DNA from 4 places in the Pseudomonas sihuiensis genome. Region 4 is predicted to be linked to each of the others. Evidence: riboswitches for the same ligand, from Rfam matches in the RefSeq annotation. Region 4 holds a riboswitch; each other region holds the start of a gene.

Region 1 (7,451 bases), 820 kb from region 4:
AGATCACCACGGCGTTGTTATCGATCTCAAAAGCCGTGATCTCGTCGGCTGGGATCGCCCGCAAAACCCTGCCCACAATTTGTGCGAAGGCATTTTCGCTTCGGTAGGGACGGAAGAGGGCCAGAACAGTGAGGTAACGATGGTCGTAGCCTTCCATCAACATGTTCACGGAGATAACGACATCGCACTGGTGGTTATCGATTACCCGGAATGCCGCATCGATATCTGCTAACTCCATGTCGCTGTGCACTACAGCTGCAGTCAGGTTCTTGGATTGATACCAGGTGCGCAGGTCCTCGGCGTGGGTGATGCTGCAACCGACAGCGAGAATCTTGTGTGGCACGTCCGGAGAGGTTTTCCGGAGCTCATCCAGTTTCTGAATGCTTAGGTTGATTACGTCCATTGAGCATTCTGGAGACAAGGCTACGCTGCGCTCTACCCACTCTCGGTCCTTGAATTCGAGGACTTGCTCTTTGGAGAGCCGAACACCTGGCTGCTCGGTGACGGTGAAGTAAAGCTCATGAGCATTTACGGTCTCTTTCCTCAGCCACTTAACATACCGATCACGCATCACCTCGGAGAGAGGCGTCTTATGGATCAGTTTTCCTGGCACTTCTTGGTTGTCGCCGCGGAACGGCGTACCAGTCACAAAGATCTTCTTAGCCTTGGAAAAGTGGGCCAGGGTCTTTTGCCAGCTACGTGCCGGCGCATGGTGCCCCTCATCAATGATGATGAGGTCGAAGAAGTCGGACGGCACCCGCTTCGTCAGTGACTGTCCGCGCTCGTTGTATACCTGCTGGATGTTCGAATAGACGAAGTGGGCTTGCTCAAGGCTGGCCTGATGGGTATCAGACGTAAATTCGCATGTGACCGGCAGATCCTCGGCACTGAAAATCACATCGAAATTGATCCAGAAGTTGTCTTCTAGCAGCTCCTGTGTCCGTCGAATGCTCTGCTTGGTGACCAGGCCTGGTGTAATGATCAACACACGTCCCTTTGCCAGGCCGAAAGGTACGATGGAGATCAGCCCGCTTTTGCCCGTCCCTGTCGGCAGGACGATTAGTGCATCCTCGTTGGAGTTCTCGAAATGCTCCTGCGCCTTGATATAGGCCTCGATCTGGGGGCTACGCAGCTTTTTATTGCCAAGGATATTGGCTGCCGTTTCGGTGAAATAATTCATAGACAGTCGAGATTCCTATCGGCGACGCGCGCCAAGGTGCCTGCTCGCTGGACAAGCACTCGGCGACGGGGACAGAGGTAGTTGAGGTGCGGCGGACGTGGCATTGAAATATCCGTATTTCGGGCTGGGCATCACGAGATTCTGATGATGGTCGAGCGTGTGCACTACGACTGATTGTAGCCTAGTGACATCACGCTTTGGCGCCTGACTTTCTTGAGAATACCCACACGCCATCGTGTGCGTGGACAATTCAATGCTGAGCTTTGTAGCCAACGACAAGGTTCATCGCCACTAGGATGTCCAAGGGGTGGTCAGTGATGGCACCCCTGAGCCGTCTCAGGGTTCTGGCACCCGCTGACTACCATCATGATGGGCCCCATATCTGGATCACCAAGCCCACGCGGTACTCCCTTAAGCCAATTCAATGGACGGTATCTCGATCCAGCGGCAGTGGGCTGCGATCCTTGTTTATGGCACGCGGCATGTGTGTAGGGCACGTGTGAGGCGGGGGCTGGCTGTGTCAAACTTTATTCTTGGCTGCGGTGGGGCTTTTTGGGCGGGCGCGTTAGGCTGTGTCAAACTATGTTTCGGTTGTTGTGGCAGGCCCTAGCGCTGAAGCTAGCGGATTTTGCGGCCCTCTATGTCAAACTATATTCTGGGTATCCACCGTCCATCTGGACGGGCTTTTGCGTTTCCATCACGCCGAAATTCTGCTCAGGTGCAGCTCTTCGGGGCGCAGCGTAAGGACGCGAACACCGTCGCGGGTGACCGCCACGGTATGTTCGAATTGTGCCGAGAGCTGGCCGTCGCGGGTCACCACCGTCCAGCCGTCGCGCAGGGTACGCACGTCCGCCGTTCCCCGGTTGAGCATGGGTTCGATGGTGAAGGTCATGCCTTCGCGCAGGGTCAGGCCGGTGCCGGCTTTGCCCCAGTGCAGTACTTCGGGTGGCTCGTGCATTTCCCGGCCGATGCCGTGGCCGCAATACTCCCTGACCACCGAGTAGCGATGGGCGCGGGCATGGCGTTCGATGGCATGACCGATATCGCCGAGGCGGGCGCCGGGTCTGACGGCTTCGATGCCCTTGCACATCGCCTCATAGGTGACTTCGGCCAGCTGACGAGCCTGGTCCGACACCTTGCCGATCAGGTAGGTCTTGCTCGAATCGGCGATATAGCCGTTCTTCTCCAGGGTGATATCGAAATTCACCAGATCGCCATCGCGCAGGATATCGTCGGCGCTGGGGACTCCATGGCACACCACCTCGTTGCGTGACGTGTTCATGGCGTAGGCGAAACCATACTGGCCCTTGCTCGCCGGGCGCGCCTTGAGTTCACCCACGATGTAGTTATCCACAAGGTCGTTGACCTGCAGGGTCGACATGCCGAGCAGATCCAGGCGATCCAGGTAGCCGAACACGGACGCCAGCAACCTGCCGGATTCCGCCATCAGGGCGATCTGTTGCGGTGTCTTGCTCATGAGGCATCCGCCATTCTTGGCGGAACCACCACGCCGGCTGCACGCATCTCGGCGGACATCAGCTCATTGAAGCTCAGCGTCGGGTTCATCTCGCAGAGCATGCCGATGCGAATCCAGAAACCCGCCTGTGCATTGATCGAACGGCCCGAGACGCTGCTCGCCCGGCGGATTTGGTCATGCAGCTCGTCATCGATGTTGACGATGCCCATGGATACCTCCTTATATATGATTCGTATATGAAGCATATATAACTATGGGACTGATTTCACTCACCGATCATCAGTGAGCAAGGCGTGCTCACCTCATCCTTTACACTATGAGCCGTATCCGCTGCCGTATGCAGGCAGTGGGATCATCTGAGTCACGCTGGAACAGGAGAGAGGATGAAGCGCGCGGATGTGAAACGCAGAACGAGCGAGGGGGTTGTGTTCGATACCCAGGTCATGGTCAATCCGGCCAATACCGCTGAGTGGATCGTATTTTTCAAGAAAGGCGCAGGGCGTAGCTTCTTTCTGGTTGATGAGGCCGAGCAGGTCGAGACCTTTGCCAGCCTGGATGAGTTGATGCCGGAGCTGCGGGCTCTGGGTATCAAGCGGGTCGAGGTGCAGCTCTGAGGGTGAGTTGCTAACAGTTGCCGTGGATCATCTTGTGGATATCCTTGTGATACCAGGCTGAAGCCCAGATAAATCGGGCTACTCAGCCTGTTGTTCAAAAACTGATCCTTGTCGCATCGTTATTCACAATAGCTCTGGATAAACTTCGGCCTATCTTGTTGATAAGTTCTCAGGCGTCAGCTATCACGGGGCTTTCAGCGCTTTGCACAGTTTCTCGCCAGATGACGGATGGCTCAGTCGTTGCCAGGGCGATAAAGATGGCGATGCGCCGAGTCATATAACGCTGATTCGGCAAAGACACCCGGATCGAGCACTCGCCCGACCAGAATCAGTGCCGTGCGGCGAAAGCCCTTGGCTGCGACCTTGGTCTCGATATCGGCGAGGGTGCCGAGCACCCAGTCCTGATCCGGCCAACTGGCCCTGTGGATAACCGCGATGGGGCAGTCGGCGCCGTAGTGCGGCAGCAGTTCGCCGACTATGGCCGGCAGCTGGCGCACGCCGAGGTGGATGGCCATGGTTGCGCGGTGCCGCGCCAGGTCGTGCAGTTGCTCGCCCTCGGGCATCGGCGAAGTGGTGCCGTAGCGGGTGAGAATTACGGTCTGGGCGATGCCCGGCAGGGTCAGCTCGCTTTCCAGCAAGGCCGCGCAGGCGGCGGTGGCAGTCACTCCGGGGATGATCTCGAAAGGGATGCCCAGAGCACGCAGCTCGCGAATCTGCTCGCCGATAGCGCCGTACAGCGAAGGGTCGCCGGAGTGCACGCGGGCCACGTCCTGGCCGCGCTTATGGGCCTGGCTCAGCAGCGTAATGATCTCACTCAGGTGCAGCTCGGCCGTGTTGATTACCTGCTCGGCGTTGTGGCCTTGCAGGACCGCCTCGGGCACCAGCGAGCCGGCATAGAGGATCACCGGGCACGAACGAATCAGGCGCTGGCCCTTGACGGTAATCAGCTCGGGATCGCCGGGGCCGGCGCCGATAAAGTAGACGGTCATGAGGTGTGCCTTGTCAGGGGGGAGTTTGCGCTGTTCATGGTTGGCGCATCAGAATTTTGGCCGTGATGATGGCGGGCTCGTTTTCATAGCCGCGCTTGGCGAGGGCGATCACTTTGTTGCGGATATCTTCCGGTGACCAGAACAGCCAGCCGTTTCGCGAGAACAACTCCTTGATTTCAGCATTCCTGGATTGATAGACCTTACCGGCAGCGAGTCCCAGAACTATTTCGGTAGTACTGTCACCCATTCCACAATCGATAAGATCCTGTCTGAGTCGTTGGAAAACGATCGACCTGTAATTTTCGCAAGTAAACAGCTTGTATTTGCCTTCGGGAATGTCATGGATTTCGCTAAGACATGACAGTCGGACACCGGGAGAGTCGAGGAAGGATTTTGCTTCAAAGGCGAGAAGTCTATTTTCGCTGGGCTTGTAAGCGAGAAGGTCGATTTCCGGGCGTGGAATGGAATGTTTACCCACCTGCCTTTTTTCTTCCTTGGTCAGGTTGACCTTGAACGACTGTCGAACCCAATACCCTTCACCTTCAAGCAAAGTCTTAATAACGCTTTCGAAGTAATCCAAGGCTGTATGCTCAAACTATTGAAGTCCTGCCAACGCACAGGTGGCGTTGGCTGTGCGGGTTTTCTCGCCCAGCAGGCGAGCTGCCTTGCCCAGTTGCGTGGCCAGAGCCAGGGCGCAGGGTTCAGCCACAGCGGGGCTGCCTGTTACGGATCGGATGAGGGCACTGTCGGCATTTTCCGGCTGGTAGAGGGTGAGTGCTTCGGGGGGGAAGAACGTCAGCTCCAGATTCAAGTGGATTGCCAGTTGATGCAGCCCCGGCTCGTCGCGTTTGTGGGCGATGCTGGCCAGTCCAACGAGGTTATCCACAGTCAACTCATGCTGGGCCAGGCTGTGGATGAGCAGGGCGAGCAGGTCTTGCTGGGGGCAGTCGCGCCTGCAACCAAGCCCAGCCACCACCATGGGCGAGGCGTCAGGGCTGGGATTCAAGGGGCTAGGCATCATCAAGGGCGCTCGTGCTGTGCAGCGGCGTAGCTCAACATGGCGCATCCCACCGGTCAACCGCGATTGACCGGCCGCCGCGGCCTGCGTAGCCTTCTCGCTTTCGAGGTTCTTCCCGGTACGGCGCCGGGGAGCTAAGAGGGAACAGGGTCGATGCCCTGGCTGCCCCCGCAACTGTGAACGGTCTTAAACCCTTCGTACACCACTGCCGTCAGGCGGGAAGGTGAAGGGCGCGCAATGCGCAGACCGTGAGCCAGGAGACCTGCCTCGACTGACCAGCCATTTGCTCGGACGGGGTGATCCGACGGGGCCAGCACGCACCTGCGTGCCCGCCTGCGCGTACCCGTCCGCCGAACTTACCGACGCCACGGGGCCTTCCATGAAAACCCTTGCCAAACTGCCTGTCACTATCGTCACCGGTTTTCTCGGTGCCGGCAAAACCACCTTGCTGCGGCACCTGCTGGCCCATGCCGAAGGACGCCGTATCGCGGTGATCGTCAACGAGTTCGGCGAGCTGGGTATCGATGGCGAGATCCTCAAGCAGTGCTCCATCGGCTGCAGTGAGGAAGAGGCGAACGGCCGCGTCTTCGAGCTGGCCAACGGCTGCCTGTGCTGCACCGTGCAGGAAGAGTTCTTCCCGGTGATGCGTGAGCTGGTGGCGCGCCGTGGCGACCTTGACCATATCCTTATCGAGACCAGCGGCCTGGCGCTGCCCAAGCCGCTGGTGCAGGCCTTCAACTGGCCGGAAATCCGCAACGCCTGCACCGTCGATGCGGTGATTACCGTGGTCGACAGCCCGGCGGTGCTCGCCGGCACCTTCGCCGCCTTCCCGGATCAGGTGGACGAGCAGCGCAAGCTCGACCCCAACCTCGATCATGAATCGCCGCTGCACGAGCTGTTCGCCGACCAGTTGGCCAGCGCCGACCTGGTGATCCTCAACAAGGCCGATTTGCTCGACGCCGAGGCGCTGGCCGCGGTGCGCGCCGAGGTGGCCGAGGAGCTGCCGCCGGCAGTCAAGGTGATCGAGGCGCACGGCGGCGAGCTGCCGCTGGATGTGCTGCTGGGCCTGAACAGCGAAACCGAGCTGCATATCGACAGCCGCCGCACCCATCACGATGATGAAGACGAAGACCACGATCACGAGGAATTCGACTCGTTCCACGTGGAACTACCGGAAGCCGAGGAGGCGCGTCTGCTGGCCGCACTGAAGGATGCGGTGGCCAAGTACGGCATCCTGCGGGTGAAAGGTTTCGCTGCCATCCCTGGCAAGCCGATGCGTCTGCTGGTGCAAGGTGTCGGTCAGCGTTTCGATCGCCACTTCGACCGCGCCTGGCAAGCCGACGAGCCGCGAGTGAGCCGCCTGGTAGTGATCGGCCAGCAGCTCGACCGCGCGGCTATAGAAGCCGAGCTGCAAGCAGCGCTGGCCTGAGTGATTGTGGGAGGGGCTTTAGCCGCGATCCAATTCGCGGATAGTCGCGGCTAAAGCCCCTCCCACGATTCGCGCCTTCCTCGGAGCGAACATGCATCTCCTGCGTACCCAGCCTGGCACCCAACTGCCGGCCGACAGCATTGCCGACCTTGGCCAGACGCCTGCCGAGCTGGTGATCCTGTGCACGGGTGATTCGCACCTCGCCCTGCTGGCTGAAGCCGCCCGGCAACTGCCGGAGGACTACCCCAGCCTGCGCCTGGCCAGCCCGGCGCAACTGAGCAACAACGCCTCGGTGGACTTCTACGTCGAGCAGGTGCTGCAGCACGCCAAGGTCATCCTGATCTCGGTGCATGGCGGGGTGAGTTACTGGCGCTACGGTGTCGAACGCCTGGTGGAGCTGGGCGCGCGCGGCGCCACGGTGATCATGGTGCCCGGCGACGACAAGCCTGACCCGGAGCTGAGTGCCCTTGGCAACGTTAGCGAAGAAGACAGCCAGCGCCTTTGGCAGTACCTGCGCCAGGGCGGGCTGGATAACGCGCGCCAGCTGTTCCGCTGCATCGGCAGCCGCTGGCTGGGGCGTGACGAGGCCTGGCAGGAGCCGCAAGCGCTGCCGCGTGTCTGCCTCTATCACCCGCAGCACAGTCCGGCCACGCTGGCCGACTGGCGTGCGCACTGGCAGCCGGACGCGCCTGTAGCGGCGCTGCTGTTCTACCGCAACCATGTGCAGTCGGCGAACACCGCCTT
Region 2 (7,451 bases), 2.6 Mb from region 4:
TCGACCACCAGCCAGCCGCCGCGCTCGGCCAGTTCGTCGTGCCAGTCGAGCAGGCGCGCCGGCTCGATCAGGCGGCCGGTCGGGTTGTTCGGGTTGACCACCAGCAGTACATCCACTTGCGGCAGCGCGCGATGCACCGAGCCCTCGCTCAGCTTGATCACCCGGTGCCCCTCGCGTCGCCAGGCGGCAGCGTGCTCGGCATAGGTCGGTGCGAGGATACCCACGCTGCTGTTCGCGCGCAGACGTGGCAGGGCCTGGATCGCCGCCTGCGAGCCGGCTACCGGCAGCAGGCTGACGGCGCCGTAATAATCGCGCGCCGCCTGCTCCAGGCCGTCGTCCGCTTCAGGCAGGCGCGCCCAGGCAGAGCCCGGTACCGCCGGCAGATCCCAACCATAGGGTGCGACCCCGGTGGACAGATCCAGCCAGTCCTCCAGCGGGATGCCATAGCGCTGCGCCGCTGCGCGCAGACGACCTCCATGTTCAAGCACCCAGCACCTCCCAGACGATCAGGCATAACAGCCACAAGCCAACCCCGGCGATAACCCTGTTCATCGCCCGTTCGATATCCCGTGCCCGCGGCGGTGGGCCTTCGCCCAGTTGTGGGCGTTCATGCACCTCGCCGTGATACTCCGCCGCACCGCCCAGACTAATGGCCAGGCTTCCGGCACCAGCGGCCATCACTGGGCCAGCATTGGGACTGTCCCACAACGGCGCCTGCCGGCGCCAGCAGCGCAGGGCCAGGGCAGTACGCCCAAGCAGCGCATAGGTCAGCGCCACCAGTCGCGCCGGGATGTAATTGAGCACGTCATCGATCTTCGCCGCGGCCCAGCCAAAACGCTCGAAGCGTTCGTTGCGATAGCCCCACATGGCATCGAGCGTATTGCTCAGGCGGTACAGGACGACGCCCGGCGCGCCAGCGACGATGAACCAGAACAAGGCGGCGAACACGGCGTCGGAGCCGTTCTCCAGCACCGATTCGGTGCCGGCACGGGCCACCCCGGTTGCGTCCAGCTCGGCGGTATTGCGGCTGACCATCCAGCCGACGCGCTCACGCGCCAGGGCCAGGTCACCCAGGCGCAGCGCGCGGGCCACCGGCTGCGCGTGCTCGTACAAGCTGCGCAGGCCAAGGGCGAAGTACAGGGCGAAGATCTCCACCGCCCAGCCAAGCGAGGTCAGGTGCACCAACAGCCAGGTAAGCAGGGTCAGCGGCAGCACCGCCAGGCACCAGGCCGATACGCCATGGCTGCGCCAGCCGCCACCGGCCGGGTTGAAGCGCTGCTCCAGGCGCCCCGCCAGGCGGCCGAAGGCCACCAGCGGATGCGCGCGCCTGGGCTCGCCCAGCACGGCGTCCAGCGCCACGCCGACGCAGGTGATCAGCGCCAGGCTCATCGTTCACTCACCAGATGATCCCCATCGATTCTCGAACAACAATTCCGATAGCGGTCGGGGCGTGGCCCAACCCTCCTCCACCAGCATCGGCTTTTCGTAAAAGGCCTGAACCGGCCCCAGGCACAGCAGCGCTACCGGCTTGCTACCGGCCGGCATGCCCAACAATGCGGCCAGCGCCTCGGGGTCGAACAACGATACCCAACCGAGCCCGAGCCCTTCGGCACGCGCAGCCAGCCACAGATTCTGAATGGCGCAGGCCACCGAGGCCATATCCATTTCCGGCAAGGTGCGTCGTCCAAAGACATGTGCGTCGCGTCCCTCCATCAGCGCCACCGCCAGTAGCTCGGCGCAGTCGCGAATACCCTCGACCTTCAGCCGCATGAACTCGTCACTGCGCTCGCCGAGGGCCTCGGCAGTGCGCACCCGCTCGGCCTCCACCAGCTCATGAATGGACTCACGCAGTTGCGGGTCACTGACGCGCACAAAGCGCCAAGGCTGCATCAGGCCAACGCTCGGCGCGTGGTGGGCGGCTTCGAGCAGCCGCGCCAGGACCTCGGCTGGCACCTCGCCGCCGCTGAAATGACGCATATCGCGGCGCTCGGCGATGGCGCGATACACCGCCGCGCGCTCTTCAGGGCTGAAGGCATGCTCGCTCATGGACGTAACAGCGCGGCGGCCGCCTCCGGGTTGGACGGCAGGTAAAAGTGGATATAGCTGGCGGTGAGTCGTCCCAAACGATACACCGCCTCGGCTACCGGCTTGCCGTTCGGGCAGCGACCGAGCGCCAGAGGCTGCAAGGGACTTTCCAGCCGCGAGTGATGGTAACTGTGGCCACGTAGCTCGCCTTCGGGCAGCGTCACCTGCTGCAACGCCAGGGCGGTCAGCCGTGGCTGCAAGGCGGCGCTGCCCGCCAGCAGGCCGAGCATGCGCCCGCTGGCGCCTTGCTTGTCGCGCAGTTCATCAAGCAGATAGAGCATGCCGCCACATTCGGCGAGCAAGGGTTTGCCGGCCTGGTGATGAGCACGAATCGCCGCGGCCATGGGCTGGTTGCCTTCCAGCTCGGCCAGGTACAGCTCCGGATACCCGCCAGGCAGATAAAGGCTGTCCACCTGCGGCAGCTCGCGATCAGCGAGCGGTGAGAAGTAATGCAGCTCAGCGCCGAGCGCCTGCAACAGATCGAGATTGGCCTGATAGAGAAAGGCGAACGCCGCATCGCGCGCCACGCCGATGCGTACGCCAGCCAACAGCGGCGCCAGTTCATCGAACTGCGGCGCGGCGAAGCTCACCGCAGGCGGCAGGTCGACGTTGGCGCTGGCCGCCAGGGCATCGGCGGCGGCGTCCAGACGTGCATCCAGATCGGCCAACTCACCGGCCTGCACCAGCCCCAGATGGCGGCTGGGCAACTCCACCGCGGCGCTACGCGGCAACGCGCCAAACCAGCGAATGCTCGCTGGCAGCGCATCGCGCAGAATCTCGCCGTGGCGCGTGCTGGCGACACGGTTGCCGAGCACGCCGGCAAAGGGTAAGTCCGGCTGGAAGGTGGCAAGCCCGTGGGCCAGGGCGCCGAAGGTCTGCGCCATGGCCGCACCGTCGATCACGCCCAGCACCGGCACGCCAAAGTGGCGCGCCAGGTCGGCCGCCGACGGCTTGCCGTCAAACAGGCCCATGACCCCTTCGATCAGGATCAGGTCCGCCTCGCCGGCGGCCTGCCATAGCAGGCGACGGCTTTCCGCCTCGCCGACCATGGCCAGATCGAGCTGGTACACCGGCGCGCCACTGGCACGCGCATGGATCATCGGATCGAGAAAGTCCGGGCCGCACTTGAACACCCGCACCCGCCGCCCCTGACGCGTATGCAGGCGCGCCAGCGCGGCGGTTACAGTGGTCTTGCCTTGACCGGAAGCCGGTGCGGCAATCAATAGTGCCGGACAGTGACGTGTGGTCATCAGAATTCGATGCCCTTCTGTGCTTTTACCCCAGACTTGAATGCGTGCTTGACCAGGCTCATTTCGGTGACGGTGTCAGCCGCCTCAAGCATGCCTGGCAACGCGCCACGGCCGGTCACCACCACATGCTGCAGCAGCGGCCGGGCCTCGATATCAGCCAGCACCGTGTCCAGTTCGAGGTAGCCATGCTTGAGGGCGATGTTCAATTCGTCCAGCACCACCAGGCCGACCGACTCATCGCTGAGCAGATGCCGGGCGACCGCCCAGGCTTCCTGCGCCTTGGCGATATCACGTTGGCGATCCTGGGTTTCCCAGGTGAAACCTTCACCCATCACGTGATAGCTGACTTCCTCGGGAAAACGGCGGAAGAAGGTTTCTTCACCGGTGCTGGCCGCACCCTTGATGAACTGCACCACGCCGACCTTGATGCCATGGCCAAGGGCGCGCGCGACCATGCCGAAGGCGCTGCTGCTCTTGCCCTTGCCATTGCCGCTGTGCACCAGCAACAGGCCGTATTGGTCCTGGGCCTGGGCGATCTTTTCGTCGATCAGGGCTTTCTTGCGTTGCATGCGCGCCTTGTGACGGGCGTCGCGTTCGGCGGTCTCACTCATGCTGTGCTCCTGCACGTCAGGCACCCGCGCCGCCTGTTCATCGAACAGTACGAACGGCAATGAGGAAGAAGATCGCGATGATCCGCACGCACTCATCCAGGCGCCAATGGCTGGTCAGGCGAGCGGAAGACGAAAAAACACGAACGCCCCGGTAGAACCGGAGCGTTGGCCGGACAACGCCCTCCGCGATGCCGTGAAACTGCGACAGGCCGGTCTCCGGGCTTGTGAGCGAACCATGGGTTCGACGCCGCGCCTTCCCGTGCATAGCACAGTGGCTTTGAGCAGCGTTTGACTCACCTACCGTTGCGGGGGCAGCGCCGGCATTCGAACCGGCTTCCCTGTTTCACCCCTTGGCCGCCATTCACGGCAACGCGGGGCACCTGAAGCAAGGCGCGCAGGGTAGAGGCTGGCAGCCCTGCCCGTCAACGCCACTCAGTGCCTGGGCATGAACCCGGGCGGCTTGCTCGCCAACCAGTCGACGAACGTTCGCAAACGCTCGTCGCTCAGCAGTGCCTCGCGGCTGTTGTAGGTCAGCGCCAGCTCCTTTTCACTGAAAAGCCGATGAATCTGGTTATGGCAGGCGCGGCAGACCCACAGCGTGGCGGTGATACGTTCATGACGGGGGTAGCGCTTCTGCACATAAGCCTTGTCGTGCAGCGCCTTGGGAATCAGGTGATGACGGGTCAATGCGACGGGGCGTGCACACAGTTCGCAGACCTCAGGCTGAGGCGGCAGGCGAATGGGATCGACCATGGACAGTAATTCAGGGATTACGCGCGAGCTCTGGCGTGATGACCCGCTTGGCATCGAGATAGACGCCCTGCCAGTAACCGCTGGTGAGGCTGTCCAGGCGCACGGTGCCGCCGGTAGAGGGGGCATGAACGAAGCGGCCGTCACCGACATAGATCCCGGCATGACTGACGGCGCGGCCACCATTGGTGGCAAAGAACACCAGATCACCACTTTGCAGGGCGTCACGACGAACATCTGGCGTACGCATCGCACTCAGCTCACGAGTAGAACGCGGCAGGCTGATGCCAGCGGCATCACGGTAGACATAGCCGATCAGGCCACTGCAGTCGAAACCGCCATCCGGTGTATTACCACCGTAGCGATAGGGTGTTCCAACCAGGCCAAGCGCGCGAAACAGCACATCTTCGGCACCGCCCTGATAGGACGAAGAAGCAATTGGCGGCGTGTAGGCAGGCTGAGGAGAAGGGGCGCGACTGCTACAGGCACTCAGTAGCAGAACAAGAGAAATTACAGCGACACGGGTCGTGACGGGCATAAGCGAGGCGATCCTGAGCCTGAATGCGCCCTACTCTGCCCGAGACACGACGAACGGCGCAACCCTGGGGTTACGCCGTGAAACATCAGGGATGACGCCTGGCTGCGACTTGATCGTCCACTGGCGCCAGCGCCAGTACGCGCTTGGCTTGCAGGTAGCTGCGATTCCAGTAACTGTCATCCAGGCTATCGATGCGCACACCACCGCTGCGGCTGCTGCTGGAGTGGATGAACTGATCATCACCCAGGTAGATGCCGGCATGACTGACGCGACCACGACCACGATCATTGAACAGGATCAGATCACCCGGTTCCAGATCGGCGCGCGCCACCTTCGGCGCATCGAGGTTGATCAGCTCACGCGTGGAACGCGGCAGTTCCAGGCCGACTTCCTCGCGGAACAGGTAGCCGATAAAACCGCTGCAATCGAAACCAGTCTGTACCGAGCTACCGCCGTAGCGATAACGGGTACCGATCAGCGAACGCCCGAGATCGAGCAGGCTGTCGGCCAGTTGCGGCATTTCATAGGGTTGATCGTCGATCAGCGCGTTGATCTCATCATCGGCAGGTTCATCCTGCTCGATCATCAGGCGAGTCACAGGTTCGACTGCTGCATCGCTGATCGGTTGCTGCGGTTGCGTCTGCGGCGCATGGCCGGCACAGGCAGCGAGAAAGACTGTGAGTGCAATAGGCACGAGGGGTGCGAAGCGTTTTAGCATGGGCACGACCGTGTCGAGTGAATTTAACAAGTCCGCGACTATGCCCTCTATAACGCTCATTTGCAAATTCTATCGACAGAATTGTGACTCAGTGGTCTCGCCATTTCATCTAAAGCGCCCAACCATCTGCATGGTCGGGCGGCTCGGAAACCTAGCCGAGAATCTCGCTGAGCGGAATGAAACGCAACATATCACCCTCGGCCAGCGTACTGCCTTCCATGACCTCGGCTAGCCCTTCAGCCCAGGCGGCGCTGCGCAAAACGCCGGAACTCTGATTGGCATAGGGCACCACGCGCCCATGCTCCAGACGCGCGCGCAGGTACTCACGGCGCATACCCGGCTTAGCCCAGGTAAAACCTGCCGGCACCGCGAAGCCCAGTGGTTCGACCCGCTGCACCCCAAGACGACGCAACATGTAAGGACGCGCCAGCAGTCCGAAGGTGACCAGTGTCGAGGCCGGATTGCCCGGCAAACCTATTACCGGAACGCCCTGATAGTGGCCGAAGGTCAGCGGTTTACCTGGCTTGATCGCCAATTTCCACAGCGCCAGTTCGCCCGCCTCGCGCAGGGCTATGCCGAGAAAATCCGCCTCCCCCACCGAAACACCACCCGTGGAGAGGATCAGATCGACCTCGCCCAAGGCTCCCAACGCTTCGCGGGTGCGCTGCAGGTCATCGGGCAATATGCCCGCATCGACCACGCTGCAGCCCAGCCGCTGCAACCAGGCAATCAGCAGACGGCGATTGCTGTTGTAGATCTGCCCCGGCCCAAGCGCCTGCCCCGGCTCGACCAGCTCATCACCGGTGGACAGCACGGCAACGCGCAGGCGCCGACGCACCGACAGCCGTGCGGCGCCAAGAGAGGCTGCCAGCCCCAGCTCGATTGGCCCCAGGCGGGTACCGGCCGGCAGCACGCAGTCGCCGCTGCGGGTTTCCTGACCTTGAGCCCGTACGTTCTGCCCGACTTTCAGCGGCTCGCGGAAATGCACGCGCCCTGCCTCATCCAGCTCAACGTTTTCCTGCATCTCGACGGTGTCGGCACCTTCCGGTAGCGGCGCACCAGTGAAGATGCGCGCGCAGGTTCCGGGCTCCAGCGGTGTGGGCGCGGTGCCCGCCTGAATGCGCTGGCTAATCGGCAACGCCTGGCCATTGCAATCGGCCAGGCGCAGGGCGTAACCGTCCATGGCGCTGTTGGCCCAGGGCGGCAGATCCAGCGCTGCGATCAGCGGCTCGGCCAGCACACGACCATCAGCCTCGGCCAGCACGACCGGCTCGACCTGCTCGATTGGCGCCGCATCCGCCAGAGCCAGCAGGCGCTCCAGCGCCGCCTCCATGGGCAGCAGACCGGGATGATCGCAACCACTCATCCGCGTGTCTCGCAGGCGCCCACCTGTTTCAGATGCGGCACGAAGTTGCAGGGACGATGCCGTGCATCCAGTTGCTCGCCGAGAATGCCATCCCAGGCGGTACGACAGGCATTGGTCGAACCCGGCAGGCAGC
Region 3 (7,451 bases), 790 kb from region 4:
TTGGCGCGTAGGTTTGTAAGGTGCGCGCAGACGCGCTTTTCGTAGGAGCCGGCTTGCCGGCGATCAATGTGTTCGACGGTGCTGGATCGCCCGCAAGCGGGCTCCTACAGATCGGGATACCAGCGCGGCGTATAGACCCACTCGCCGCTATCGGCACGGGGGAAGCGACGGGTCTGGCTGGAGCCGATGATCACCAGGGTGCGCATATCCACCATCTCCGGGCTCAGCTCGCCTAGGGTGAGGTTGCGCAGGGACTCGGCGGGGCGGCCAATGTCGCGGCCGAGCACCACCAGGGTCTGCGGTTCGCGGTGCTGGCGCAGCAGCTCCAGGGCGCGACCGAGCTGCCACGGCCGGGCCTTGGAGATCGGGTTGTAGAAGGCCATGGCCAGATCGGCGATGGCGGCATGCTGCAGGCGTTTTTCGATCACCGCCCAAGGCTTGAGGTTGTCAGATAGTGAGATCAAGCAGAAGTCGTGACCCAGCGGCGCGCCGGCCTTGGCGGCGGTGGCCAGGGCGGCGGAGACGCCCGGCAGCACTTCCAGCTCGACGCTGTGCCAGGCTTCGTTTTGCGGGCTTTCCAGCGCCTCCATCACGGCGGCAGCCATGGCGAACACGCCGGGGTCGCCCGAGGAGATCATCACCACCCGCCGACCGCTGGCGGCCAGTTCGAAGGCGTGGGCGGCGCGCTGCAGCTCCTCGCGGTTGTCGCTGGGGTGCACGCATTGATCGGCGCGCAGCGGGCCGGCCATTTTCACGTAGGTGTCGTAGCCGAGCAGGTCTTCGGCTTCGTCGAGGGCACGGCGCACGGCGGGCGTCATATGTTCGGCGGCGCCGGGGCCGAGGCCGACCACGCTGAGGCGGCCACGGCGCTGGCCGAGGCGTTCGATATCCAGTGGTTGTTCGCCCAGCAGCAGGCGCAGGCCGTCGCCGGCATGGTGCTCGGGCGGCAGCTCGGCTGTGCTGTGAATAAAGCGCAGTGGCAGGTTCAACTCGGCTGCAGCAGCGTGTAGCTCGGCATTGGCCATCCAGTCTTTGTCCGCGAGCAAAACGGCCAGCGCTTGCGGCGCCAGGTTGGCATCGCTATACGCCTGCTGCAGGCGAGCCGGTAGGTCGGCGCCGGGGCGTTCGATAAGTGCGGCGGCGCTGCGCGGGTGGATCAGCAGTTCGTCGGCCCTCGGTGGACGTTGCTCGGCGGTGACATGGATAACCCGCGACGCGGTCTTATCTACCGGCAGCTGCGCCGCCTCCAGCCAGGGCGCCTCGCCTTCGATACGCACGCTTTCGCCGCCGAGCAGGTCGCTGACGAAGCGCTTGCCTTGTTGTAGGTCGGCCAGCGCGTAGCCGGCCGGTGGTTCCAGCAGACAGGTGCCGAAGCGCAGCTCGCCGCTGGTGGTGATGGCCGGCGTCACACCCAGGTGCGCGGCGATCTCGCGGGCCAGGCGGTTGACCCCGGCCAGGCCACCGAGCAGCGGCACCACGGCGCTGCCGTCTTCGGCCAGGGCCAGTACCGGCGGCTCGGCGCCTTTTTCCGCCAGCAGCGCGGCCAGGCTGCGGATGACGATGCCGGCGGCGCACAGCACCAGCAGCGGCTGGCCGGCGCGATACAGGGCGCGCAGGTGTTCGCCGAAGTCGTCGTAGTGACGTTCGGCGCCATCGGCACGGCCGCGCAGGCCATGGATCACGGCCTGTGGATAAAGTGACTTGAGGCGTTGTGCAGTGGCCAGCGCGCTGGCGCCGAGGATGACGATGTTCATGCGGTAAATCCTTGCAATCCGGGGAATGGGTTTCCCGGGGTGCATCCGTATACGGTCTTGAGACGGGTAGGGCGGGTGCAACCCGCCAGCTCGCTGCAGGCGGGTTGCACCCGCCCTACGGCATTACCCCCGCCATTTCTGCCCAGGCACCAGAATCATGGAAAAGTACGGCGAATCCATGGGCTCTACCTCGTCCAGCGGCACGATCTTCTGGCTAACCATGGTCGCGCGTTCGACGTAATGGGCGCGGTCGTCCAGGCCGAGCTTGCGCAGCACGCGGCGCACCTTGTCGAAGTTGCGCCCGAGCTTCATCACAACCGCCGCTTCGGCGTCGCGCAGGCGCTGTTCCAGCTCGTCTTCCGGCAGCACGCCAGAGAGCACGCTCAAGCTCTGGTTGCGGTAGACCAGCGGCGTGCCCAGCACCGAGGCGCAGCCGAGCATGGAGCAGACGCCGGGCACCACCTCCACCTTGTAGCGGTCGGCCAGGCGGTCGTGCAGGTACATGTAGGAGCCGTAGAAGAACGGGTCGCCTTCGCAGATCACCGCCACGTCCTGGCCGGCGTCCAGTAATTGGGCGATCTGCTGCGCGCAGGTGTCGTAGAAGTCGGCGATCACATCCTCGTAGGACAGCGGCGGGGCGAGCTTCTCGGTGGTCACCGGGTAGACCAGCGGTAGGCGCTGTTGGGCGGCGTCCAGGTGCTCTTCGATGATGCCGAAGGCATTGCCGCCATGGCCGGCATTGTGCTTGGCCTTAGCCACGAAGTAGGCCACCACCGGCGCGCTTTTGAGCAGGCGCAGCGCCTTGAGGGTAAGTAGCTCGGGGTCGCCGGGGCCGACGCCGAGACCGAGTAGACGACCGGCCATCATTCCACCTCCGAGGCGAGGGCGTTGACTGCCGCCACTGCCATGGCGCTGCCGCCGCGGCGACCACGGACGATCACGTAGGGCACGCCACGGCTGTCTGCGGCCAGCGCATCTTTCGATTCTGCCGCGCCGATAAAGCCCACCGGCATGCCGATGATCAGCGCCGGTTTCGGCGCGCCGGCGTCGAGCATTTCCAGCAGGTAGAACAGCGCAGTGGGCGCGTTGCCGATCACCACCACGCTGCCTTCCAGATGTTCACGCCAGTGTTCCAGAGCCACCGCCGAGCGGGTGTTGCCCAACTCGCGGGCCAGCTCCGGTACGCCGGCGTCGTGCAGGGTGCAGATCACCTGGTTGTTCGCCGGCAGGCGCGGGCGGGTGATGCCCTCGGCGACCATGCGCGCATCGCAGAGGATCGGCGCGCCGGCTAGCAGGGCGGCGCGGCCAGCGGCGCCAGCACCGGGGGAGAAGCGCAGGTCCTCCACCACATCGACCATGCCGCAGGCATGGATCACCCGCACGGCGAGTTTTTCCAGGTCGGCGGGGATGCCATCGAGGTTGGCCTCGGCGCGGATGGTGGCGAAGGAGCGGCGGTAGATTTCCTGGCCGTCGCGGATGTAATCAAGCATCGGGGGTTCCTGCGGGGTGTTGGCGGGCGAACCAGGCGCCGGCTTCGTCGATGGTCATGGCTGGCGCCAGCAGACGGCCGAAACCGGGCGCCTCGGGTGTGCGTTGGTAGAGCTGGTAGTGATCGGGCGTGCTGGCCAGCAGGGTATAGGGCAGCACGCGGGCGCTGGCGCAACTGCGCGGGCAGGCGCTGAGATGCACCTGCGGGCGGGCGCCGCTTTCGCGCAGCAGCTCCGCCAGGTGCAGGGCGTGGTGTTTGCTATCGGCCAGGCCGCGCTCGCAGGCCGCCGCGCCGGTGCAGGCGACCAGGCCGAGCAGCGGTTCGTCGATATGCGTCAGCAGGCCGAGCTCGCCTAGCGCCGCCAGCAGCTCACCGCTGGCGGCTTCCGGCACATTGCCCAGCAGCACGCCCTGCCAGGGCGTCAGGCGTAAATTTCCATCGCCGTGGTGCTCGCTCAGTTGGGCCAGCGTCAACAGTTGCTCGGCGTGCAGCCGGCCTAGTTGGGCGCCAGCAGCGACCATACACAGGCCGCTCTGCGCCTGTGGATAAATACCAGCCGGGACGTGGTCGAGCGGAGCGCTCTGCTGCCAATTTACAGGCACCGGTTGCAAGGGAAAATCCAGACGTGCTTGCAGACGTTGCAGCAGTTCGTCGGCTGGGATCTGTTGCAGCAACTGGCGCATGCGCGATTGCTCGGGAGTCGCCAGTTCGAGGAACAGCAGCAGGAGTTGGCGCACCAGCTCTACGCCGTGTGTCGCTTCGATGCGCGCCAGCGGCGTCTCGGCAGGGCAGCCGGCCAGGCCCAGCAGCAGGTGCTGCTCGTTCTCGGCGACCAGCCATAGATCGTGTGGGTGTTCGCGCATGGCCAGGGCTTCGCCGCCGTCCAGTTGCAGGGCGAACTTGGGTGAAAGGGCATGTAGTGCCGGGGTGTCCTGCAACAGGTCGAGCAACTGGCCAGCCAGCGGGCGTACGTCCAGCCTCGCTTGCGGGTCGAGGCCGGCGGCAGGGCTGAGCATCAGGTTGCGCACGTCGTCGGCGGCGGCCACTCGCGGGCCGAGGCCGGCACCGAGGAGGGCATCGATCAGCGGCGCTTCCTGGCCGGGGAGCACGCCACGAATTTGCAGGTTGCTGCGGTTGGTAAGCTCCAGCACGCCACTGGCATGCTGCCGCGCTGCCTCGGCAATCGCCCGCGCCTGGGTGCTGCGCAGCACGCCGCCAGGCAGCTTGATGCGGCAGATGCCACCGTCCAGCGCAGGCACGATGCGCAGCAGGCCGGGGCAGGCGGAAGGGCGGACGGATGTGGGCAAGCGGTCACCTGTGGATAACGACGCGGCGACCGAACCAGCGAAATCCCATAGGGGACTCCATGGCATCGGTACACCCCGCCCGATGTTGGCACTCGCGACCAGCGTTCGTCGGCAGGTCTCCTGGCTGACAGGTCTTGATCCGCTGCGCCTTCCCGGTACAGGCCGTTGAAAAACTATCTGCGTTGGCAATACGGCGTTAAAAACGGCCTCAAAATGCTCATTTACAACACGTAAACTGCGTTTTTTCGGTCGTTTTTGCCTTGTCTTGCCTGCCTCGCTTACGTTTTTCAGCGGCCTGTTTCCAGTGGCCGATTGCGTTGGACTCGCTGTTTACAGTTGCGGGGGCAGCCACGGTTTTACCGTGTTCCCTCTTGGGGAAACTCTGAAATGGCCATTTACCGTCACTCCCGCGAAGGCGGGAGCCCAGGTAGTACTGAGATTCTGGATTCCCGCCTGCGCGGGAATAACGACTATTTCAGAGTTTCCTTAGGCCCTTTACTGAGTCGTATCGACTCAAGGGCACCGACGAAGGCGCTATTATGCCCGCTTTGCCCCGAGCGCGGACAGGCGGTCCGTCGGGCCTGTGCGAGGACATTGGATGAAACCCTGGTTGACCCTGGTCGGCATCGGCGAAGACGGCTATCCCGGCCTGGGCAAGGCCGCGCGCCGTGCTCTGCTGGCGGCCACGCGCGTCGTCGGCGCGCCGCGCCAGCTGGCGCTGCTGCCGCCGTGCATCAGCGGCGAGCGGGAAACCTGGCCCAGCCCGTTCGATCTGCAGCCGTTGCTGGCCCGACGCGGCGAGGCCGTGTGCGTGCTGGCCAGTGGCGACCCGATGTTCTACGGCGTCGGCGCCAGCTTGGCGCGGCAGGTGCCGGCCGACGAGTTGCAGGTTTTGCCTGCGCCGTCCTCGGTGTCGCTGGCGTCGGCGCGCCTGGGCTGGCCGCTGCAGGAGATGGAAGTGGTCTCCTTGGTCGGGCGGCCGCTGGCCACGCTCAACGGCCGGCTGTTTCCCGGCATGCGCCTGCTGGTGTTGAGCGCCGATGGCGACACCCCCGCGCAGGTTGCCGAAGCGCTGCGCGCGCGCGGTTTCGGCGCCAGCCGCCTGACCCTGCTGGAGCACCTTGGCGGCCCCGACGAGCGCCGTCTCGATGGCCTGGCCGCGAGTTGGAACCTTCCGCGCGGCGCCGACCTCAACCTGCTGGCGGTGGAGTGCCTGGCGGACGCCGGGACAACGCTGCTGCCGCCCACCTGCGGCCTGCCGGACGAGGCCTACCGCCACGACGGCCAACTGACCAAACGCGATGTGCGCGCGGTGACCCTGGCGCGCCTGGCGCCGCTGCCCGGCGAGCTGCTGTGGGATGTCGGTGCTGGCTGCGGTTCCATCGGCATCGAGTGGATGCGCGCACATCCGACGTGCCGCGCCATCGCCATCGAGGCCAACGAGGGCCGTCAGGATCATATCCGCCACAACCGAGATGCCCTCGGCGTACCCGGTCTGCAGCTGGTCGCCGGGCATGCACCCGAGGCGCTGGTCGGATTGCCGGCACCGGATGCGATCTTTATCGGCGGCGGCGTCACCGTGCCCGGTGTGCTGGATGATTGCTGGGCCGCACTCAAGCCCGGCGGGCGCCTGCTGGCCAATGCCGTGACCATTCAAAGCGAGGCGGCGCTGGTGGCCTTCCGTGAGCAGCAGGGCGGCGAGCTGCTGCGTCTTGCCGTGGCCCAGGCGCAGCCGCTGGGCGGCTTCGACACCTGGCGTGCGGCGCTGCCGATCACCCTGCTGGCGGTGCGCAAACCGTGAGCGCACGCATCCTGTTGCTCGGTGGCACCACCGAGGCGCTGCGTCTGGCGCGTCGACTGGGGTCGGAAACCATCTACAGCCTGGCCGGCCTTGGTCGCGTGCCGGATGAGCTGGCCTGCTGCGTGCGCGTCGGCGGCTTTGGCGGTGCCGAAGGCCTGGCGGCCTTTATCGACCGCGAAGGCATCGAGCTGCTGCTGGATCTGACCCACCCCTATGCGGCGCAGATCAGCCATAACGCGGCCCGCGCTGCAGAACTGGCGGGCGTGCCATGCTGGGCATTGCGGCGCCCTGGCTGGCAACCGGGTCCGGGTGACGACTGGCGCGAGGTGGAAGGCTGGGATGAACTGACCCGTGCGCTGGCACCTTTCGAGCGGCCGTTTTTCACCTCCGGCCGCGAGCCGCTGGCGCATTTGCACGAGATTCCCGCGCACCAGCACTGGACGGTGCGCTGCCTGCAGGCCGAGCCGGCACCAACCCGCGCCGAGATCATCGGTGCCCGTGGGCCTTTCTCCCTGGAGGAGGAACGCGCGCTGTTCGCCCGTATCCGCTGCGACGTGCTGGTAAGCAAGAACAGCGGCAGCGCCTCCACCGAGCCAAAGTTGCAGGTGGCCCGTGAGCTGGGCTTGCCGGTGTTGCTGCTGCGCCGGCCTGAGTTGCCGGCGGTAACGCGTGAGTTCGCGGAGTTGGGCGCTCTCTACGAGGCGCTGTCCTTGTAGGGCGGGTGAAACCCGCCAACGCCGGCCTGGCGGCCTTACGCCTGCGCTGATTCCGTAGGGTGCGCCGCGCGCACCGGGCCTTCTATTACCCGCCGGATTGCCTCCGGACCACGACGCGCTGCTAGACTGCCGGCCCGTTCTGGAGACCGTCATGAGCCAAACCCCCTACGCCCGCGTTCTGTTCATCGGCCCCGGCCTGGGTCGTGGGGCATCGTCCGAGCGTCTGCAGCAGCGCATTGAAGCGTTGCTCGGCGAGGCGCATCTGCATGACAGCGAGCAGGATGGCTTCTGGCAGGCCATCGATGAGGCGCCGCGCCCGCTGCTGGTGGTCGATCTGGAGCCGCGCGCCGATGCTGCGCACCGTGATTGGCTGCGCGAGCGCAT
Region 4 (7,451 bases):
GACCGGCGACGCGCTGTTCAGCCTGCGTTGCGACTGTGGTGCCCAACTGCAGGCTGCGCTGCAGGCCATCGCCAACGAAGGTCGCGGCGTGCTGCTGTATCTGCGTCAGGAGGGCCGGGGCATTGGTCTGCTGAACAAGATCCGCGCCTATGAGCTGCAGGACGGTGGCGCCGATACCGTGGAAGCCAACGAGCGCCTGGGTTTCGGTGCTGACCAGCGTGACTACGCCATCTGCCTGCCGATGCTCGAGCATCTGGGCATCGACAGCCTCAAGCTGATGACCAATAACCCGCGCAAGGTCAAGGCGCTGGGCGACATGGGCATCGCCGTGGATCACCGTGTGCCGTTGCAGATTGCACACAACCCCTACAACAAGCGCTACCTCGCCACCAAGGCCGGCAAACTCGGTCATATGCTGGGCAACCAGCATCAGGGTGAGACCGAGGAGCGCCTGTGACCCGAGGCCAGGTAAAGCGGCGTCTTGCGCTGGCCTGGTGGCGTCAACTGGGCGTGGCGCTGGCGCCCTTGTTCATGTTCAACCTGCTGTTCGGCGGTGGCGGGCACACGGTCATGAGCATGCCGATGTTCATTGCCGGCCTGGCTTCGATGTTCGTCAGCCTGCCGTTGTTCTCCGCTTACAAACGCGCCCTGATCGCGACCGAAAAGGCTCTCGACAGCGACGATGAGCCGGCCGCCTGGCTGGAGTTGGATCGTGTGCGTCTGCGCGCCCTGCTTGGCGCTGCGCTGCCTGCGTGGATCGCCGCGTTGGCAGTCCTTGCTGGCCTCGAGGCGATCCCGTTGGTACTGCTGGCGCTGTCGTCCATCGTGCTACACAGCCTCTACCGCATACCTCGCCAGTTGGGTTGATGCGCACGCTGCTGCTCGCGCTTTGCCTGCTGGCGTTGCCGCTGACAGCCGCCGAGCGGGTGATCAGCCTGGCCCCATCGCTCAGTGAAATCATGCTCGATCTGGATGCCGCCGACCTGCTGGTCGGCGTGCTCGAAGGTGATGAGCGTCCCGCCGCGCTGGCGCATCTCCCCACAGTCGGTCGTTATGGCCAGCTGGAATTCGAGCGCCTGTTGCAGCTGGCGCCGGATCTGATCCTCATCGCGCCTGGCAGTGTGCCGCCGGCGCAACAAGCGCAGTTGCAGCGTTTCGGCATTGACCTGCTGATCGTCGAGCCGCAGCGCCTCGAGCAGCTCGGCGATGCCTTCGAGCGGATTGGTGAGCGAGTGGGCCGGATGGAGCAGGGCGAGCGGCTGGCGGCCGAGTTTCGCGCCGAGCTGCACGCGCTGCGCCAGCGCTACCAGCGGGAGCAGCCCCTGACGGTGTTCTATCAGATCTGGTACCAGCCGCTTTACACCATCGGTGGCGAACAACTGATCGGCGATGCCCTGCAGGTGTGTGGCGCGCGCAATCTGTTCGAGGACCTGCCGCAGCCGGCGCCGCAGATCAGCGTCGAGGCGGTACTGGCGCGTGATCCCGATGTGATTCTCGGTGGCAGCAATGCCGAGCTGAGCGCCTGGCAGGCCTGGCCGCAGTTGCATGCGGTGCGCCTGGAGCAGGTCTGGGCAGTGCCGGACAAGGGCCTTGAACGGCCCAGCCGGCAGATGCTGGGTGCCATCGAGCAGTTATGTGAGCGGATGGCGGGTGCGCGGTAGCCCTTCAGGCGGTACGCACGGCGCACCCTACAGCGGTGGTAGGGTGCGCCGTGCGCACCAAGGTCAGAGGTGTGGCGTCCAGGTGACGGCGAACAGCACGGTACGCCCGGCGCTGTTATAGCCGAAACGGCCATTGGGTGTGCTGTAAGTCGTTTCTGCGTAATCCTTGTCCAGCAGGTTATCCAGCTTTAGGCTCAGGCCAAGCTCTGGCATGGCCTGCCAGGCAGCGCGGAAGCTGAGCAGGCCATAACCGCTCATCTCGATCTCGTTGTCGGCGTCGTCGTAGCGACCACTGACTGCACGCCAGCCAGCGCCGAGTGAGACATCGCCAAAGCGGCGGTCGAGGTCCAAGCTCAGCGTGCGTTTGGCCCGGCGCAGCAGGGTATGGCCGCTATCGCGGTCACGCGGGTCGATCAGGGCCAGCGCGAGATTGCCTTGCCAGCCGAACAACTCCTGCTGCACGGCGGCTTCGAAGCCATTGATCCGGGCTGTCTGGACGTTCTGTGGAATGAAGTTCTCGTCCAGGACGATGGCGTCCTCGATATCAGTTCGATACACGGAAGCCTGCAACGATCCTGTTTCGCTGTAACGGCTGCGCCATTGCAGCTCATAGTTTTTCGATTTTTCCGGTTTCAGGTTCGGATTTGCACTTTCTGAGCAGCCAAAGGTGGGGTCACAGTAAGGCGGATAATAGAGGTCATTGAAAGTTGGCGCTCTGAGACCTTCGCTGTACGACAGGATCAGGTCGTTGGCACTGTTCAGGGGCAGGGTCAGCGCCGCGTTCCAGGTGTTCTCGCTGCCGAACTGCTGGTTATCGTCGTGGCGCAGTCCCAGCTCGGTCGAGAATGTATCGCCGCTGTAGCGGTGTTGGACGAAAGCTGCGCGGTTCCAGCGTGAATCCTCCGCGAAGTCTGCGCTGCTGTGCAGGCGATCCTCGTACCAGTCGGCGCCAGCCAGAATTTGCTGGTGGTCGGTGAGGGTCAGGGTATTTACCCAGCTCGCCGAGTCGCGATAGGTGGTGTAGGTAAAGAATGAATCGATTGACGCCAGCGGCGAGTCATCACCCGTGTCGCGCTGGTCTTTACTGTGACCCATTTCCAGGCGGCTGCTCCAGCGCTCGTTAAGGCGGCCGTCGATGAACCCGGAAAGGCTGCTGAGCTGAAAGTCCGTAGTTGGCTGCATTCCTGTGAAGTCATACTCCACCTGACCGCGTTGATCGAGCGCACTGAAACCAACTTGCAGGTCGTCAGTGAGGCGGTGCGAGAGATTCAGGCTGAGCGAGCGGTTGCGGTAGGCGTCATCGTCGCCATTGGCGCCGAAAGCGTCTCGGGTGGCGTCGATGCCGGCTGTCTCGTCCAGGGCCGCTCCCAGGTGAAAGCGTGTGCGCTCGTTGCCGCCGGAGAGGCCGAGACTGCGCTGGTAAGTGCTATCGCTGCCAGCCGCCAGACGCGCGTAAGGCTTGAGGCCTTGGCCATGGCCTTGGCGGGTGAAGATCTGAATCACCCCGCCAATGGCGTCGGAGCCATACAGCGCCGAACGCGCGCCACGCACCACTTCGATACGCTCGATCTGCTCGGGGGCGAGAAACTCCAGGCTGCTGGTGCCGCTTGAGGCTGCCGCGATACGTTGGCCGTCGACCAGGACCAGGGTCTGCGCCGTGCTGGTGCCGCGCAGGAACACGCCCGTCTGGCTGCCGGCACCACCAGTGCGGACGACGCTGAGGCCGGGCACGCGCTCCAGTAGCTCGGTAACGCTGCTGACCTGCAGGCGCTCGATGTCGTCCCGCTCGAACACCGTGGTGGCAGCGGTAGCCTGTGCTTGCGGTTCGGCCAGGCGTCCGGAGGTGACGACCAGCGGCTCGGCCACGTAGGGCTCGGCGGCCAGCGAGAGACCTGGCATGACGGCGATGGCCAGAGCCAGACGAGACAGTTTCATTATCTTTCCTCAACGGTCGGCAGACGGTCAAGGAGGGCAGGTGCAAGCGCAGGCAGGGCAGCGCTTGACCGTGCTGCCCTCCGCAACACCAGTCGCACCGCCTGGGCCGGTCTCCGGGCTCTCGACCCGCGTCCGCCTTCCCAGGCAGGGCCCAGTGGCTGTTGAACGCGGCGCACGCTCAGAGCGTGCAGTCGATTACCGTTGCGGGGGCAGCGCCGGGATTGCTCATGACGAGCGCACCGGCTTCCCGTTTAACGCCGCTTGCGCAGCGCACCCTGGCGGAACATGAATGGCGCGCACCTTAGTGCGCGCGCATATGAATCACAAGCAAGCGCCGCTCATATAGCGATGAGCGGGCTTCATGCTCAGGCCTGCAGCAAACTCAGACGCTCACGTACCGCGCGTTCGATCCCTGCTTCGTCGAGGCCGCACTCGGCGAGCATCTGGCTCGGCTTGGCGTGCTCGACGTAGTAGTCCGGCAGGCCCAGGTGCAGCATCGGCAGCTGGATGTTCTCGGCGGCGAAGAATTCGCTGACCGCGCTACCGGCGCCGCCCATGATGCTGTTTTCTTCGATGGTCACCAGCAGCTCGTGGCTGCCTGCCAGTTCGCGCAGCAGGGCTTCGTCCAGCGGTTTGACGAAGCGCATGTCGACCACCGTGGCGTCCAGCGTTTCACCGACGCGCAGGGCTTCGGCCAGTTGCACGCCGAAGGCCAGCAGGGCGACGCCCTTGCCTTGGCGGCGCACCACTGCCTTGCCGATCTCCAGCGGCTCCAGGCCGGCATCGAGCGGCGCGTTGGGGCCGGTGCCGCGCGGATAGCGCACCGCCGCCGGGCCGTCGAACAGGTGGCCGGTGGTGAGCATGCGGCGCAGCTCGTTCTCGTCGCTCGGCGTCATCACCAGCATGCCGGGGATGCAGCGCAGGTAGGACAGGTCGAAGCTGCCCGCGTGAGTCGGGCCGTCTTCGCCAACCAGGCCGGCGCGGTCGATGGCGAACAGCACGTCGAGGTGCTGCACGGCGACGTCGTGGATCAACTGGTCATAGGCGCGCTGAAGGAAGGTGGAGTAGATCGCCACCACCGGCTTGGCACCTTCGCAGGCCATGCCAGCGGCCAGGGTCACGGCGTGCTGCTCGGCAATGGCGACGTCGAAGTAGCGCTCGGGGAAGCGCTCGCTGAAATCCACTAGGTCGGAGCCTTCCTTCATCGCCGGGGTGATGCCGACCAGGCGGTTATCGGCTGCGGCCATGTCGCACAGCCACTGACCGAACACGTTGGAGTATTTCGGGCCGCTTGGCCGCTTCGGGCTAGAGAGCGGCGCGGCGACCGGGGTCACCGGTTCCAGCTTGGTGATGGCGTGGTAGCCGATGGGATCGGCCTCGGCCGGGGCGAAGCCCTTGCCCTTCTTGGTCACCACATGCAGGAACTGCGGGCCGTCGAGGTCGCGCATATTGCGTAATGTAGCCAGCAGGGTCGGCAGGTCGTGGCCGTCGATGGGGCCGACGTAGTTCCAGCCCAGTTCCTCGAACAGGGTGCCGGGTACCAGCATGCCCTTGGCGTGTTCCTCGACCTTGCGCGCGATTTCCCAGGCGCCGGGCAGGCGCGAGAGGATCTTCTTGCTGCCCTCGCGCATGCTGGCGTAGGTGCGGCTGGAGATGATCTTGGCCAGGTAGTTGGACAGGCCGCCGACATTCTTGGAGATCGACATGTCGTTGTCGTTGAGGATCACCAGCATGTTGGCGCCGACGTCGGTGGCGTGGTTGAGCGCTTCGAAGGCCATGCCGGCGGTCAGTGCGCCGTCACCGATCACTGCCACGCTCTTGCGCTTCTCGCCCTTCAGGCGGGCGGCGATGGCCATGCCAAGGGCCGCGCTGATGCTGGTGCTGGAGTGGCCGACGCCGAAGGTGTCGTACTCGCTCTCGCTGCGCCGCGGGAAGGCGGCCAGGCCGTCTTTCTGGCGCAGCGTGCCCATGCGCTCGCGCCGGCCGGTGAGGATCTTGTGCGGGTAGGCCTGATGGCCGACGTCCCACACCAGGCGGTCATCGGGGGTGTCGAAGACGTAGTGCAGGGCGATGGTCAGCTCGATCACGCCGAGCCCGGCACCGAAGTGCCCGCCGCTCTGGCCAACGCTGTAGAGCAGGTATTGGCGCAGTTCGTCAGCGAGGGTTTCCAGGTCCGCTTCGGCCAGGCGGCGCAGTTCGTCGGGCGTGTTGGCGCTGTCGAGCAGCGGCGTCAACGGGCGCTCGCGGGGGATCTCGTGGAAAGTGGTCGGCATCAGGCGAATCGTTATAGGTGTAAAAGATGCGGCAGTTTACCTGATGCCGGGAAAACAGCCCAATCTGCTGACCACATCGGCGTTACCGGTAGTTTCGTGCGAGAAAATCCAGCAGCAGGGCGTTGACCCGCTCGCCGCATTCGGCCTGCAGCCAATGGCCGGCGCCGGGCAGGTCATGGCGTTCCAGGTGCGGCACCTTGTCGCCCATGCGTTTCAGCGTCGGCGCCTCGAAGCGGCCCACCGGATCATGCTCGCCGAGCAGGAATAGCGTTGGCTGCTCCACCTGAAGCTCGGCCAGGGCCTCGGTGCGTTGCCAGTTGCGCTCGAAGTTGCGGTACCAGTTCAGCGCGCCGCGAAAGCCGTGGCGCTCGAAGGTGCGCAGGTAGTGGGCGAACATCGCCTCGTTGCACCAGGGCGGCAGTGGCAGGTCATCCGGCATGCCATCGAACAGTCGCGCATCGGCTGGTTTGTCCGTTGCCAGCAGGGCATCGCCGAGGCCGCCGAGCAGCAGGCGCAGGCTGCGGCCGATGTCTTCGTCCAGCTCGGCCTCGGCCACGCCCGGTTGCTGGAAATACAGGATGTAGTGGAAACGCCCGGCGTAGGCCTCGCGCATCATCTCGATGGCCGGGCGTTTCGGCCGGCCGCCGAAGGGCACCGACAGTGCGCCGAGCGCCTTGACCCGCTGCGGCTCCAGCAGTGCCAGGTGCCAGGCCACCGGCGCGCCCCAGTCGTGGCCGACCACCGCCACCTCACGCTGGCCGAGCATATCCATCGCCGCCTGGATATCGCCGCACAGGGTGAGCAGGTCATAGGCCGTCGGATCAGCCGGCGCGCTGCTGGCGCCGTAGCCACGCATTTCCGGGGCGAACACGCGATAGCCAGCGGCGGCCAGAGCCTCGATCTGCGGATTCCAGGCGTACCAGCACTCGGGAAAACCATGCAGCAGCCACACCGGCTTGCCGTGCTTGGGGCCGGCGCTGTACAGGCTGAGTTCAATGCCGTTGACGGCGAGCAGGCGGTGATCGAGGTGCATGGATAATTCCCTGGCTATGCCTGAGTTAAATGTTGGGGGGTAAAGGGCCGTAGGGTGGGCCGGGCGGCGCTCCGCTTCAGCCCATCGCCGACGGTCAGCGTGGGCTAAAGCCCACCCTACAAGGCTCCGAACCTTCCCGGAACTGCTTGGCAACAGCTAACGCGGACATCGCCAATTCCTTACCAGGTGTCGATGAAGGGACGTTTCTTGCCGTCGCGTCGGGGTGGACGCGGCGCCGCATTGAGCCCGCGCAGCAGCCAGGCGCGGCTGTCGGCCGGGTCGATCACCGCGTCGATCTCAAGATAGCTGGCCATGTTCAGCGCCTTGCCGTTGTCGTAGGCCTTGGCCACCAGCTTGTCGAACAGTGCCTGGCGCGCGGCTTCGTCCGGCTGGGCCGCCAGTTCCTTGGCAAAACCCAGGCGCACTGCACCTTCCAGGCCCATGGCGCCGAATTCGCCACTGGGCCAGGCGGCGGTGAACAGCGGCGAATGGAAGCTGCCGGCCGCCATGGCCTGGGCGCCGAGGCCATAGCCCTTGCGCAGCACCAGG

What was found. Region 4 has a riboswitch for cobalamin ahead of BLT86_RS15320 (TonB-dependent receptor domain-containing protein). Riboswitches for the same ligand answer to the same signal wherever they lie in the genome.
Region 1: another riboswitch for cobalamin. It lies ahead of cobW (cobalamin biosynthesis protein CobW); the one in region 4 lies ahead of BLT86_RS15320 (TonB-dependent receptor domain-containing protein).
Region 2: another riboswitch for cobalamin. It lies ahead of cobO (cob(I)yrinic acid a,c-diamide adenosyltransferase); the one in region 4 lies ahead of BLT86_RS15320 (TonB-dependent receptor domain-containing protein).
Region 3: another riboswitch for cobalamin. It lies ahead of cobG (precorrin-3B synthase); the one in region 4 lies ahead of BLT86_RS15320 (TonB-dependent receptor domain-containing protein).

Annotation. Positions count from the first base shown of each region.
Region 1 covers NZ_LT629797.1:4,059,740-4,067,190, reverse strand. The annotation lists gene BLT86_RS19110 (DEAD/DEAH box helicase) at 1-1,180, opposite strand, end outside; gene map (type I methionyl aminopeptidase) at 1,878-2,657, opposite strand; gene BLT86_RS19100 (ParD-like family protein) at 2,654-2,866, opposite strand; gene BLT86_RS19095 (hypothetical protein) at 3,041-3,271, shown strand; gene cobM (precorrin-4 C(11)-methyltransferase) at 3,505-4,260, opposite strand; gene BLT86_RS19085 (hypothetical protein) at 4,295-4,840, opposite strand; gene BLT86_RS19080 (cobalamin biosynthesis protein) at 4,856-5,281, opposite strand; cobalamin riboswitch at 5,368-5,562, shown strand; gene cobW (cobalamin biosynthesis protein CobW) at 5,658-6,707, shown strand; gene cobN (cobaltochelatase subunit CobN) at 6,799-7,451, shown strand, end outside.
Region 2 covers NZ_LT629797.1:624,864-632,314, reverse strand. The annotation lists gene cobD (threonine-phosphate decarboxylase CobD) at 1-488, opposite strand, end outside; gene cbiB (adenosylcobinamide-phosphate synthase CbiB) at 481-1,389, opposite strand; gene bluB (5,6-dimethylbenzimidazole synthase) at 1,393-2,046, opposite strand; gene BLT86_RS03220 (cobyrinate a,c-diamide synthase) at 2,043-3,335, opposite strand; gene cobO (cob(I)yrinic acid a,c-diamide adenosyltransferase) at 3,335-3,946, opposite strand; cobalamin riboswitch at 4,137-4,345, opposite strand; gene BLT86_RS03210 (hypothetical protein) at 4,379-4,699, opposite strand; gene BLT86_RS03205 (NlpC/P60 family protein) at 4,710-5,234, opposite strand; gene BLT86_RS03200 (C40 family peptidase) at 5,320-5,952, opposite strand; gene BLT86_RS03195 (molybdopterin molybdotransferase MoeA) at 6,104-7,318, opposite strand; gene moaB (molybdenum cofactor biosynthesis protein B) at 7,315-7,451, opposite strand, start outside.
Region 3 covers NZ_LT629797.1:4,031,446-4,038,896, reverse strand. The annotation lists gene cobJ (precorrin-3B C(17)-methyltransferase) at 105-1,754, opposite strand; gene BLT86_RS18970 (precorrin-2 C(20)-methyltransferase) at 1,878-2,621, opposite strand; gene BLT86_RS18965 (precorrin-8X methylmutase) at 2,618-3,244, opposite strand; gene cobG (precorrin-3B synthase) at 3,237-4,550, opposite strand; cobalamin riboswitch at 4,644-4,968, opposite strand; gene cbiE (precorrin-6y C5,15-methyltransferase (decarboxylating) subunit CbiE) at 5,149-6,351, shown strand; gene BLT86_RS18950 (cobalt-precorrin-6A reductase) at 6,348-7,067, shown strand; gene BLT86_RS18945 ((2Fe-2S) ferredoxin domain-containing protein) at 7,219-7,451, shown strand, end outside.
Region 4 covers NZ_LT629797.1:3,240,656-3,248,106, reverse strand. The annotation lists gene ribA (GTP cyclohydrolase II) at 1-457, shown strand, start outside; gene BLT86_RS15330 (MFS transporter) at 454-867, shown strand; gene BLT86_RS15325 (cobalamin-binding protein) at 867-1,661, shown strand; gene BLT86_RS15320 (TonB-dependent receptor domain-containing protein) at 1,725-3,596, opposite strand; cobalamin riboswitch at 3,684-3,889, opposite strand; gene dxs (1-deoxy-D-xylulose-5-phosphate synthase) at 3,962-5,869, opposite strand; gene BLT86_RS15310 (alpha/beta fold hydrolase) at 5,952-6,902, opposite strand; gene BLT86_RS15305 (carboxyl transferase domain-containing protein) at 7,082-7,451, opposite strand, start outside.